3 regions of the Dactylosporangium thailandense genome follow, and region 2 is predicted to be linked to each of the others. Evidence: riboswitches for the same ligand, from Rfam matches in the RefSeq annotation. Region 2 holds a riboswitch; each other region holds the start of a gene.
What was found. A riboswitch is a leader RNA that binds a small molecule or an ion and turns the genes downstream of it on or off. The one in region 2 is predicted to bind cyclic di-AMP.
Positions count from the first base shown of each region.

Region 1: linked by a shared signal. The riboswitch ahead of AC6JBM_RS02590 (C40 family peptidase) and the one ahead of AC6JBM_RS43530 (C40 family peptidase) in region 2 are both predicted to bind cyclic di-AMP.
Region 3: linked by a shared signal. The riboswitch ahead of AC6JBM_RS38040 (NlpC/P60 family protein) and the one ahead of AC6JBM_RS43530 (C40 family peptidase) in region 2 are both predicted to bind cyclic di-AMP.

Region 1 covers NZ_AP029195.1:617,664-621,623, forward strand. The annotation lists gene AC6JBM_RS02580 (alpha/beta fold hydrolase) at 1-549, opposite strand, end outside; gene AC6JBM_RS02585 (hypothetical protein) at 840-1,334, shown strand; cyclic di-AMP (ydaO/yuaA leader) riboswitch at 1,561-1,705, shown strand; gene AC6JBM_RS02590 (C40 family peptidase) at 1,713-2,711, shown strand; gene AC6JBM_RS02595 (HEAT repeat domain-containing protein) at 2,764-3,960, shown strand, end outside.
Region 2 covers NZ_AP029195.1:9,788,371-9,792,330, reverse strand. The annotation lists gene AC6JBM_RS43545 (hypothetical protein) at 1-40, shown strand, start outside; gene AC6JBM_RS43540 (class I SAM-dependent methyltransferase) at 74-703, opposite strand; gene AC6JBM_RS43535 (LamG-like jellyroll fold domain-containing protein) at 1,022-1,726, shown strand; cyclic di-AMP (ydaO/yuaA leader) riboswitch at 1,835-1,967, shown strand; gene AC6JBM_RS43530 (C40 family peptidase) at 1,979-2,977, shown strand; gene dcd (dCTP deaminase) at 3,006-3,584, opposite strand; gene AC6JBM_RS43520 (MarR family winged helix-turn-helix transcriptional regulator) at 3,565-3,960, opposite strand, start outside.
Region 3 covers NZ_AP029195.1:8,550,816-8,554,775, reverse strand. The annotation lists gene AC6JBM_RS38050 (Rv0361 family membrane protein) at 139-552, opposite strand; gene AC6JBM_RS38045 (methyltransferase domain-containing protein) at 951-1,730, opposite strand; gene AC6JBM_RS38040 (NlpC/P60 family protein) at 1,791-2,711, opposite strand; cyclic di-AMP (ydaO/yuaA leader) riboswitch at 2,752-2,913, opposite strand; gene AC6JBM_RS38035 (ABC transporter ATP-binding protein) at 3,214-3,948, shown strand; gene AC6JBM_RS38030 (ABC transporter ATP-binding protein) at 3,945-3,960, shown strand, end outside.

The DNA.
Region 1 (3,960 bases), 3.2 Mb from region 2:
CGGATCGGTGCGGCAGAAGCTGTTGCTCAGCTCCTCCCCGAGCTCCGGCCGGTCGGCGTTGCCCATGATGACCGGCGCCATCGCCGCGGACCAGCCGAGATAGTTGCTGTCGAGGCTGTCCAGCAGCTCGTCGATCTCGCCGGCGCTGAAGCCCCCGTAGTAGTCGTGGTCGTCGATGTACCGCGGGGAGGGTCCGACGAGCACGAGCTTGGCGAACCGGTCCGGCTCGGCGTTCGCCGCGAGCAGCCCGATCATCGCGGCGACCGAGTGCCCGACGAACACGACCCCGCGCAGGTCGAGCTCGCGGAGAATCTCGAGCAAGTCGTCGGCGTAGGCGCCGAGCGACGCATACCGCCGGGCGTCGTAGGCGCCGAGGTCGGAGTTCCCGGCCCCGACGTGATCGAACAGCACGACGCGATGATCGCCGGCGAACCGCGGCGCGACGAACCGCCACATGTTCTGATCGCAGCCGAAGCCGTGCGCGAAGACGACGGCCGGGGCGTCCTCGGGGCCAAGGAGCCTGACGTTGTTACGCTGCACTGCGCTCACGGCGCGTGACGTTACTCGTGCCCGGCGTGTACGAACAAGGGCCTACATGGCCTCATGGCCGCAGGCGGGCCGGTCGGATCCGGCCTTCCTGTGCGCATTTCGGCTGCTCGCGCCCGCCGGCCGATCCGCTGCGGGGCGATCCGGGTACACCCGTTCGCCTGAACGCCGGCGCCGCTGTCTACACAGGACACGCCGGTCGCCGGGCTCGCCCGAGTGTCCACTTCGGAGTGTCGCCGGCCCGCGCGACGACGGTGGCGACGCTGTCGCGCGGCCGTGGCATCATGCGCGGCATGGAGATTCTTCCGGGCGAGGGCGTGGCCCTGGTGAAGGTCGGCGAGCACCGCGACGTGGTCGAGAGCCGGATCGGGCCGCCCGTCCATCCCGGCCGGAGCAGCCGGGCCGTGTACGAGACGAGCCCGATGCTCGTGCTGACCTACACCGGCGACGAGACGGTCGAGCTCGTCGAGCTCGCCGATGGCGGTGAGGAGGTGTTCTTCGACGGCGTGCAGCTGACGTCCCGGTTCATGGACGACGTGGTCGCGGACCTGGCGGCGAAGGGCTACGAGTACGAGGAGACGGACATCGGCTACCGGTTCGAGCCGGGCTTCGCCGTCTTCTCGATGGGCTCGCGCTGGGCGCGCGATCTGGACCCGGACGCGGCCGAGGACGACCCGCGCCAGGTGGTCGAGGGGGTGTCCGTCGCGCCCTACGAGTACTTCGCCGAGCCGACCGAGGAGGAGATCGAGGCGTACATCAGCAGCCGCCAGTCCGGAGGGAACCGCTAGCCGGCGACGATGTCGCGCCGTCCTACCATGTGCGACGGGACGCGATCGGGAGCAATCGGGCGATAACGGATTCCATCGACGCAACGTGATCTTTGAGTCCACGTTAAGTGTTGCTTAGGGCGGTTCCGCCGCCGACACCTCGCCGATACGTTTGGTGCGGCCTGCCAGGTCACAGCCGCTCACCAAGGGCGGCCCGGGCAGGCTCCGCCGAGTCGCACGACGGCCCTGGCAACAGGCGCCGGCGCGTGAGCCGGGGACCCACCCGGGGCTAGCCCCAGGGGTGAATCCGCGACCGTCACGGTCGTGGTAGGGCGAACCTTCTTCTCGCCCGAACCCGTCAGCTAACCCGGTAGGCGGATGCGAAGAAGGACGCTTGCCGTGTTCATCCGACGGACGGCGCTGCGCTCGTTACTCATCGGAGTGGCGGTCGCGGCGATGGTCGCGCCGGCGTGTGCTGCACATGCCGACCCGACGCACGACGAGCTCCAGGCCCAGATCGACAAGGGCAACGCGGAGCTCGAGCACATCGTCGAGGACTACAACAAGATCAACGGCGACCTCGAGGCCACCCAGGCCGCGATCAAGCAGCGCGAGACCGACCTCCAGCCGCTCGAGGCGAGCATGGACGCCGCCCGTGCCACCGCCGACCAGATCGCCGTCAACGCCTACAAGTCCGGCGGCAACCTGAGCTCCTGGTCACTGATGCTGGGCGCCACGTCGTCGGACGGCTTCTTCGACCGCGTCGGCACGCTGCAGCAGATCTCCCGCAACCAGCAGGCCGACCTCGCCAAGTACGCCTCGGCCAAGGCCGGCGTCGACGCCGAGAAGCAGCGCCTCAACGAGACCCTCGCGGCCCAGAGCCGGCAGAAGGCCGACCTCGAGGCGCGGCGCAAGCAGATCGAGGGCAACATCGCCAAGCTCGACGAGATGCAGCGCAAGGCCGACGCGGCCGCGGCCGCCGCGGCGGCGAAGGCGAAGACCCCGGTGAAGACCGCCAACCCGACCACGAACCCGGGACCGCCGCCGGCCGTCTCCGGCTCGGCGGGCAAGGCGGTCAGCTACGCGTGGGCCCAGCTCGGCAAGAAGTACGTCTTCGGCGCCGCCGGCCCGGACACGTTCGACTGCTCGGGCCTGACCATGATGGCGTGGAAGGCGGCGGGCGTCACCTTGCCGCACAACGCCGCGCAGCAGTGGGGCAAGGTCAAGCACATCTCGCGGAGCCAGCTCGCCCCCGGTGACCTGGTCTTCTACAACGGCCTCGGGCACGTGGGCATCTACATCGGCAACAACCAGATCATCCACGCCCCCAACAGCCGCACCGTGGTGAAGGTCGCCCCGATCGACATCGACTCGCTCTACGGCTACGGCCGCGTGTAACCCCACAAGGCGGGACCCGAGCCCGGCCGGACACGTCGTAGGATCGCCGCCCATGGGCGACGTTGGCGTGTTCGCCGGGCTCGATGCCGTCGCGTGGAAGCGGCTGCGGCACGCCTACGGCTCCGCCGCGGGCGTCCCGGCGATCCTGCGCGATCTCGTCGACCCCGACCCGGCCGTGCGCGAGGTGGCGCTCGACCAGTTCTACGGGGTCGTGCACCACCAGGGCGACGTCTACCGCTGCACCCTCGAGACGCTGCCGTTCCTCACCCGGATCGCCACCACGCCGGGGCTGCCCGGCCGGGCCGCGGCCGTCGAGCTGCTGGCGAGCGTCGGCGGCGCGACGTGGGACCAGCCGCTCGCCGGGCGGACGCGGACGGCCAACGCCACCCTCGCCGCCGACCGCCCCCGCTTCCTCGCGCTGCTCCACGACGCCGACGCGCAAGTGCGGGCGGCAGTCGTACCGCTCGTGCGCGCGATCTCCGCCGAAGCCCCCGAAGCCACGGTCGACCTGCTCCGCCGGCACGCCGACGCCGAGCCCGACCCGCTGGTGCGCCGGGCGATCGTCACCGCCGTCGCCGGGCTCGCCACCACCGACCCGGCCGCGATCGCCTGGCTCGAGGGCCTGACGACCGCCGAGCCCGACGCGGGCCTGCGCCTCGGCGCGCTCGCCGCCCTGGCCCGCCTCGGGGTGCCGGCCCCCGCGGAGACGGCCGTCGCGCTCATCGCCGCCGGGTACTCGGTGCCGCCCGCGCCCGCGACCCCGGCCGGCTTCCGGACCGGCACGCTCATCGGCACGGTCCGCGAGCTGCGCGAGCACCTCGGCGCCGGGCGCGGGCACCCGCAGATGGACGCGCTCGTGCGCGCGGTCAGCGACGCCTACGGCGACCGGGTGGACAGCCGGATCACGGTGCTCCTCGCCGGCCTGCGCTCGGCCGATGCCGAGTGGCGGCTCGACGCGCTCTATCCCGCGAGCAACCTGGTGCACGGCTGGCGCGGGCAGTACACCCACATCCTGCGGCGCATCGCGGACCTCGCCCTGACGGGGGAGCCGGTGGCCGGGCCGCGGGCCGCGGGCATCCTGGCGGACCTCGGCCGCTTCGCCGCGCCGGTCGCCGGCACGCTCGCCGAGGTGCTCGGGTCCGCCGAGCGCCGCGCGCCCCACAGCACCGAGCGCCGCGCCGTGCCGCCCTGGATCGTCGAGTGGCCGACCGAGCCGCCCACCGTCGGGCGCCTCCTCGCCTCGCTCGCC
Region 2 (3,960 bases):
TCCGGAGCGCGTCACCATGGGCTTCCCGCGCCGGGCCTAGGGGCCACACGGCGGTTCCCGCTGACGCGCTCGGTCAGGGTTTCCGGGCGAAGATGGCCGCGCCCGGGGACTTGGTGTGCTGGTCCAGCAGCAGCGTTGTCTCCACCGCGAAGCCGGCCTCCGTCAGCCACTCGGTCATCCGGGCCGGTTGGCGGCGGTGGACGTGGACTCGCATCGGGTGGCCGCCGTAGCCCTCGGTCTTCAGGCGGGTGCCGTCGCCCGCGTGGAAGCCGAGCAGCAGGACGCCGCCCGGGTTCAGGGCTCGGTGGAAGCCGGCCAGGGTCGGCGGGATCGACTCGTCGGGGATGTGGATCAGCGACCAGAAGGACAGGATGCCGGCGACCGGGGGCAGGGTCAGCTCCGTCATGTCGCCGACCTCGAATGTGAGCTGGGGGTAGGCCTCGCGGGCCAGGTCGATCATGGCCGGGGACAGGTCGATGCCGAAGGCGTCCGGGCCCAGCTCCGCCAGGTGGGCGGTCACGTGGCCGGGGCCGCAGCCGACGTCGGCCACCGGGGCGCCCAGCGGCAGCAGGGCCGCGAACAGGTTCAGGGTGGCGGCCAGGTACGGGTCGCCGGTCAAGGCGCCGGTCACGAACTCGGCGTAGCTCTTGGCGACGGTGTTGTAGGAAGCTCGGGTCTCCTCGCGCCATTCGTCGTCGGGCATGGGCGAACACCTTACGCGGACGCGGCAGAGAGGCCCGCCAGGGCCGAACGGTGTCTGACGGGAGCAACGGTCGTGCCCCCGGCGGACCGGAGCAATGAATCTTGTAACGCATCGGAGGGAACGGCGCTCGAAACGGCCGCGCCGGCGTGGCGATTCGGGGCATCATGTCCGGTTATGCGCCGCCGCCGTCGGTTGTTGCTGTGTGCCCTGCTTGCGTGTCTTGTCGTGGTTGCCGGCCTTGCGGTGCGGTGGGCGTCGGCGCCGGCGGGGCGGAGTGCGGCCGAGCCGCTGGTCGGGCCGTCCGCGAAGGCGCCGGGCATGGGCAGCGCGCTGGGCGTGGCGGCGCCGTCCAGCGGGCCGGCCAGCGCGTCGGCGCACGGGGACGTCACGGTGCGGTACACGTTCGACAACGGCCTGGCCGAGCCGGTCACGGACGCCTCCGGGCGGCTGGCGCTGCGGTCGCGGCGGGCCGAGGGTGGGCAGCTCGCCACCGTGGCCCACGACGGCGGACTTGCGGTGCGCTTTCCGCCTCGGTGTGAGCATTACGGTGCGGAGAGTTGTGCACGGGTGATCCTGCAGAGTGGTCCGGCCGGGTTTCTCAATCCCGGTCGCGGACCCATTACGTATGGTGCCAGTGTGCTGGTTCAGCCGGATGAGACTTCTAAGGGCGCCAATGTTGTCCAAAAAGGGTTCTCGGTCGGTGACAGTCAGTTCAAGCTGCAGGTCGACGGCGAGGCCGGGCGGCCCAGTTGTGTGATTGTCGGCACTCGTTCGTCGAATATTTTCGTGGCGCTCGCGGCGCAGTCCGTCGCCGACGGGCGGTGGCACCGGATCGCGTGTTCGCGCAGTAACTCCCTGCTCACGGTGTCCGTCGACGGGGCCGAAGCGGGGCGGGCCACCATTCCGTCGTCACTGTCGATAGTGAACGACGATCCGCTCTGTATTGGTGGCAAGGGAACCAGCGCGAACAACGATCAGTTCGTGGGGGCAATCGATGATGTGTTCGTCACTCGAATTGCCTGACCTTCGGGACAAATCGGACAACAATCGCGCACTCACTTGTCGATGGGAACCTGGCGCGCTTAACGTGAATTCGCGTCGACTGGATGTCCGCGCCCACCACGGGCGCGCCAGGCGGCACCGCCGAGTCGATTTCGAGCCGGGGACCCACGTGTTCCACCGGGGTGAATCCGCGAGATTGCGGTAGGGCGACCTTCCCGCCCGAACCCGTCAGCTAACCCGGTAGGCGGCCATGGAAGAAGGAGTATCTCCTCGGTGGAGACCCATCTGAGGTGGACGCGGCGGCCCAACCGACTGGTACGGCTCCTCGTCGCCACCCTCGGCGGTCTGTCCCTCGCCCTCGGCGTCACCGGCCTCGCGCACGCGGACCCCACGCCCGGCGAGATCGAGAAGCAGATCGACGAGAAGTGGAACACGATCGAGCCCGTCATCGAGCAGCACAACCAGCTCAAGCTGGAGCTCGCCGCCAACAAGACCAAGCAGAAGCAGCTCGAGGACCAGATCGCCCCGCTGAAGGCACAGGTCGACGCCGCCTTTGACAAGGTGAGCGCGTTCGCCGTGATGCAGTACAAGAACGGGCGCGTCTCGAAGCTCGACGCGATGCTCACCACCGGGTCGCCGGACACGTTCATCGACCAGATGACGATGCTCAACATGGTGGCCAAGGACGAGCAGGACCGGATCAAGGACGTGCTCGTCGCCAAGCAGCAGTACGACGCCCAGAAGGGTCCCCTCGACGAGCTGATCGCGAAGCAGGCCGAGCAGGAGGCCGCGCTCAATCAGCAGGAGACCCAGATCAACGCCGACATCAAGAACCTGCAGGACATGCGCCTCCAGGCCTACGGCAGCGGCAACGGCACCGGGTCGCTCAAGCCGGTCGCGTGCCCGCAGCAGTACGACGGGAGCCCCGGCAGCCGGGCCGCCCAGTTCGGATGCCAGCAGATCGGCAAGAAGTACGTGTGGGCGACCGAGGGACCGAACACGTTCGACTGCTCGGGCCTGACGATGTGGTCCTGGAAACAGGTCGGCGTCACGTACCTGCGGCACTACACGATGTGGCAGTACCAGGACACCAAGCGCGTCTCGCGGGCCGACCTCAAGGCCGGTGACCTCGTCTTCTTCTACCCCGACAAGCACCACGTCGGGCTCTACGTCGGCAACGGCTGGATGGTCCACGCACCCAACCCCAGCCAACCGGTGCAGATGAAGAAGATCGACTCCGAGCCGATATCCGGATACGGCCGAGTGGCTTAAGAGGGTGGGCCTTCGGGCCCACCCTTTTTTACTGCGTCGGCCAGGTGCGCCAGTTCTGCCAGGAGCGGCTCGGGGTGGGGCCGCGCTGGCCCTGGTACCGCGAGCCGTACACCGCCGAGCCGTAGGGGTGCTCGGACGGCGAGGACAGCCGGAAGATGCACAGCTGCCCGATCTTCATGCCCGGCCAGAGGCGGATCGGCAGGTTCGCGACGTTCGACAGCTCCAGCGTGACGTGGCCGCTGAAGCCGGGGTCGATGAAGCCGGCGGTCGAGTGGGTCAGCAGGCCGAGGCGGCCGAGGCTGGACTTGCCCTCCAGGCGCCCGGCGAGCTGGTCGCCCAGCGTGATCACCTCGAGCGTCGACGCCAGCACGAACTCGCCCGGGTGCAGCACGAAGGGCTCGCCGTCGTGCACCTCGACCATGGAGGTGAGCTCGTCCTGCTGAATCGCGGGGTCGATGTGGGTGTAGAGATGGTTGTTGAACACCCGGAACCAACGGTCGAGCCGCACGTCGATGCTGGACGGCTGCACCAGCGCTTGATCGAAGGGCTCGAGGCGCAGTTGGCCGGCTTCGAGCTCTTTGTCTAGGTCACGGTCGGAGAGCAGCACCTTCTGAGGTTACCGAGTTGGCTTCGTCGGCTGCCCTGCCGGTGGCCTCCAAAGCCTGCTTGGTCACGCCGATCGCGGTTCTGAGAGCCTCTTGGGAGAAGTGCGAAAAAGCTTCCCGCATATGTACTCCCAGAGGCGCGAAAAACTCCGCCGCCAGCGCCCGGGCCTTCGGCTGGATGTGCAGGTGGGTTCGCCTGCGGTCCTCGGGATCGGGCCGGCGCTCGACGTGGCCGGCGCGCTCGAGCCGCACGAGGAGCGCCGTGGTGGCCGCGGGGCTGAGCGAGAGCCGGCGCGCGAGCTCGCCGGGCGTCAGCGGCGTCCGCTCCTCGGCCGCGCGCCAGATGTGCGCGATCGCGTTCATGTCGGTGCGATGCAA
Region 3 (3,960 bases), 1.2 Mb from region 2:
CGGCGCGAAGGGATCAGCGGTGAGCTGCGGTGGCGGCGCGGGCCGAGCAGTTGAGTAGTCGTTGCGGCGGGACATCGCTCACGGGCCGCGGAGCTGGGCAGTTCCGCGGCCCGTATGACAGCCATGAGGCGAGTGGCCCTAGAAGGGGTTGCCGCAGACCTTCCAGGATCCACTCTCCTTGATCAGGTCGAAGGTGTGGCTGGACTTGCCGGCGTTCTGGTAGGTCAGGCTGGCGTCGATCTGGGCCGTCTCGTTGCCGTTGTTGTTGCTGTAGGAGCCGCCCCAGCTGATGTCGTGGGCGGTGATGGGGTCCTTCTTGACGTACGCCTCGAAGGTCTCCGGTCCGTAGTTCTGCTGCGCCGAGGAGCACAGCAGGTCGTAGGCGGCCTGGGTCTTGCCGGTCTCGAGCGCGGTCAGGAAGTCCACGGTCGCGGCCTTGGGTTCTTTGGTGGAGCCGTTGACGACAAAGAAGAGCCCGGCGACGCCGCCCCCGCAGCAGAGTACGAAGAGGCCGATCCCGCCGAAAATAATGATCTTCCAGGTTTTACTCACGCGCATCAGCGTATGAATCGAGATCAAGACCTGATGTAAACCATTTGACGCAGGTCATGCCCGATGCGCGACGATTCGCGCGAACGGGAACGGCGTTATGGCGCGGTCGGCACGTGCGCGCGGCCGCGGGCAGAGGCCGGAGCCATGTCCGATGCGAGACAAGCCGCGGGCCGGGAAACGGGGTCGCGAGCCGCGAAAACGGGGCTGCGGGCCGGAAACGGGGTCGCGAGCCGCGAAAACGGGGCTGCGGGCCGGAAACGGGGTCGCGAGCCGCGAAAACGGGGCTGCGGGCCGGAAACGGGGTCGCGAGCCGCGAAAACGGGGCTGCGGGCCGGAAACGGGGCCGCGGGCCGCAGGCCGGGGAATCGAGCGCCGCGAGCCGCGAGCCGCGAGCCGTTTCAGGCCCGCTGTGCGACGACGAAGAGGCGAGGGAACGGCAGGATCGTGCCGAAGGGCTCGCGCGGGTACAGCTGCCGCATCTGCTCCTTGACCTCCGCCGTGAACTCCTCGAGGTTGTTCCCGGAGAGGGCGTCGAGGTAGGGCCGCAGGCCGGTGCCCTTGAACCACTCGAAGACCGGGTCCTCGCCGGGCAGCACGTGGTAGTAGGTCGTCTCCCACGCGTCCACGGTGAGGCCGGCCGCGGAGAGGAGCCGCACGTAGTTGGCCGCGCTCAGCACCGGCGACGCCGAGCGCGGACCCGTGGTGCCCGAGGCGCCCGCCAGCAGCGGTGCCCAGCGCTCCTGTGCCGCCACCGCGACCATGCCCGGGTCGAAGGAGAGCGGCACCTGGAAGGCGAGCGTGCCGCCGTCGTCGAGCGCCGCCGCCCACAGCGGCAGCAGCGTCTCGTGGTCGCCGACCCACTGCAGCGAGGCGTTGGCCACGATGACGTCGAGGGAGCCGCGCTGGGGCCGCCACTCGCCCGCGTCGGCGAGCTGGAAGGTCAGCTGGGCGGTTCGGTGCTCCGCGGCCGCCGCGATCATCGCCGGCGAGGAGTCGAGGCCCAGGATTGCCGCGTCCGGCCAGCGGGAGGCGAGGGTGGCGGTCATCGTGCCGGGGCCGCAGCCGAGGTCGACGACGGCGACCGCGGACGTGGTGGGGATGCGCGCCACGAGCTCGCGGAACGGGCGGGCGCGCTCGTCGGCGAAGCGCTCGTACTGCTGCGGATCCCAGGTCGCCATGCCCCAATGATGAAGGGCCGCCCTTCGATGGGAAGAGCGGCCCTTCGAACAAGCGACGAACTAGACCTTCGGCCGCCCGTACCCGTAGATGCTGTCGACGCCGATCGGCGCCTCCTTCACCACGTCGCCCGTGTGCGGGGCGTGCACGATGGTGCCGGGCTTGACGTAGATGCCGACGTGGCCGAGCCCGTTGTAGAACACGAGGTCGCCGGGCAGCAGCTGGGAGCTGCTGATGTGGGCCACCTTGCTCCACTGGCTGGCCGCGTTGTGCGGCAGGCTCACGCCCGCGGCGCCCCACGCGCCCATGGTCAGGCCGGAGCAGTCCCAGCTGTTCGGACCGGCGGCGCCCCACTTGTAGGGCTCGCCGAGCTGTGCGTAGGCGAAGTTGACGACCTTCTGCCGGGTCGCGTCGTCGACGACGGGCGCCTTGGCGTTGGTCGTGCCGGGCGAGCTCACCTTGGTACTGCCGGCGTTCTTGGCCTTCTTCTGCAGGTCCTCGAGCTTCTTGACGTCGCCCTCGATCTGCTTGCGCTGGTTTTCGAGATCGGCCTTCTGCGTGTTCTGGGCCGCGATCGTCTCGTCCAGCTTGGCCTTGTCGTTCTTGTAGTCCTCGATGCTCTTCTGCTGCTGGTGCGTGATCTGCTGGAGCATCGAGAGCTGGTCCATCAGCGAGCCCGACGACGTCGCGTTGAGCACGATGTTGAGGTTGCGCATGTTGCCGTTGGTCTTGAACGCGGCGATCGCGATCTCCTGGACGGCGCCGTTGGTCGCCGCCACGCTGTCCTCGAGCGTCTTCGCCTTGCTCTGGGAGTCGGCCAGGTCGATGTTGATTTTGTTCCAGGCCTCGACCGTGGCCTCGAGGTCCTTGTTCGACTTGTCGAGCTGAGCCTCGATGTCGGCGAGCGACGGATCCGCGTGCGCGACCGTCGCGGGTGCGAGCACGGTGAGTGAGACGAACCCGATCAGCAGAGTCCGCAGCACCGACCGGCGGGCACGATGTCCAGTGGACAAGGAAAGACCCTTCTGCACCGACACCGCCTACCGGGTTAGCTGACGGGTTCGGGCGGGAAGAGATAGCGCCCTACCGCAGCGTTGCGGATTCACCCCGAGAAGCGCGGGTCCCCGGTTCGCCGCGCGCGCCCGGGGGTGGGTGCGCGCGATGTCGATTCGGCGGCGCTTGCCCGGCGCCGTCCGGGTTGGACGGCGGACTGCCGAGCAGGCCAGAGCCTAACTTAACGTGATCATCTCGCGGGCGAAAGGCGTGCGTCCCGCTCGATATCTATTACCCCAAAAGTCCGTATTACTGCCGGTTGGCCGCCCGTGCCAGACCGTGACATCGGTGCCGGACGGTTACAGATTCGGGGCTTGATTCCTACGCGGAAGCGGGTTAAATACTCCTAACTTCTTACACCGCCGGTGCAAATAGTTCGGGGGTCCGCACGTGCTACGGGTCCAGAACCTCGAGGTCGTCTACGACGATGTGATGCTGGTGTTGCGGGGCGTGGGCCTCGCCGTCCCGGAGGGCCGGATCGTCGCCCTCCTCGGCGCGAACGGCGCCGGCAAGACCACGCTGCTGCGGGCGCTCTCCGGCCTGCTGGGCGTGCACGACGGGGCCGTGACGCGCGGCTCCGTCACCCTGGGCGACACTCCCGTCCACCGCCTGCGCCCCGCCGCGGTCGTGCGGCGCGGGATCAGTCAGGTGATGGAGGGCCGGCGCACCTTCGCCGAGCTCACCGTCGAGGAGAACCTGCGGCTGGGCGCCCATACCCGCCGCCGCGGCGCGGCCGAGGCGATGGAGCGCATGTACGCGCTCTTCCCGGTGCTCAAGCAGCGGCGCGCGGCGGTGGCCGGCTACCTCTCGGGCGGCGAGCAGCAGATGCTGGCGATGGGCCGGGCGCTCATGTCCGACCCGAAGTACCTGCTGCTGGACGAGCCGAGCCTGGGCCTGGCCCCGCGCATGGTCGAGCAGGTGCGGGACCTGATCGTGGAGATCAACCGGGCCGGCACCGCCGTGCTGCTGGTCGAGCAGAACGCGACCATGGCGCTCTCCGTCGCCGAGCACGGATACGTGCTGGAGAACGGCAAGGTCGTGCTCGACAAGCCCGCCGCCGAGCTGCTCGCCGACGACGACATCCGCGAGTTCTACCTGGGATCGCACGCCGCCCACTCGTTCCGCGAGGTCAAGCACTACAAGCGGCGGAAGCGGTGGTTGTCGTGAGCGATGTGCTGA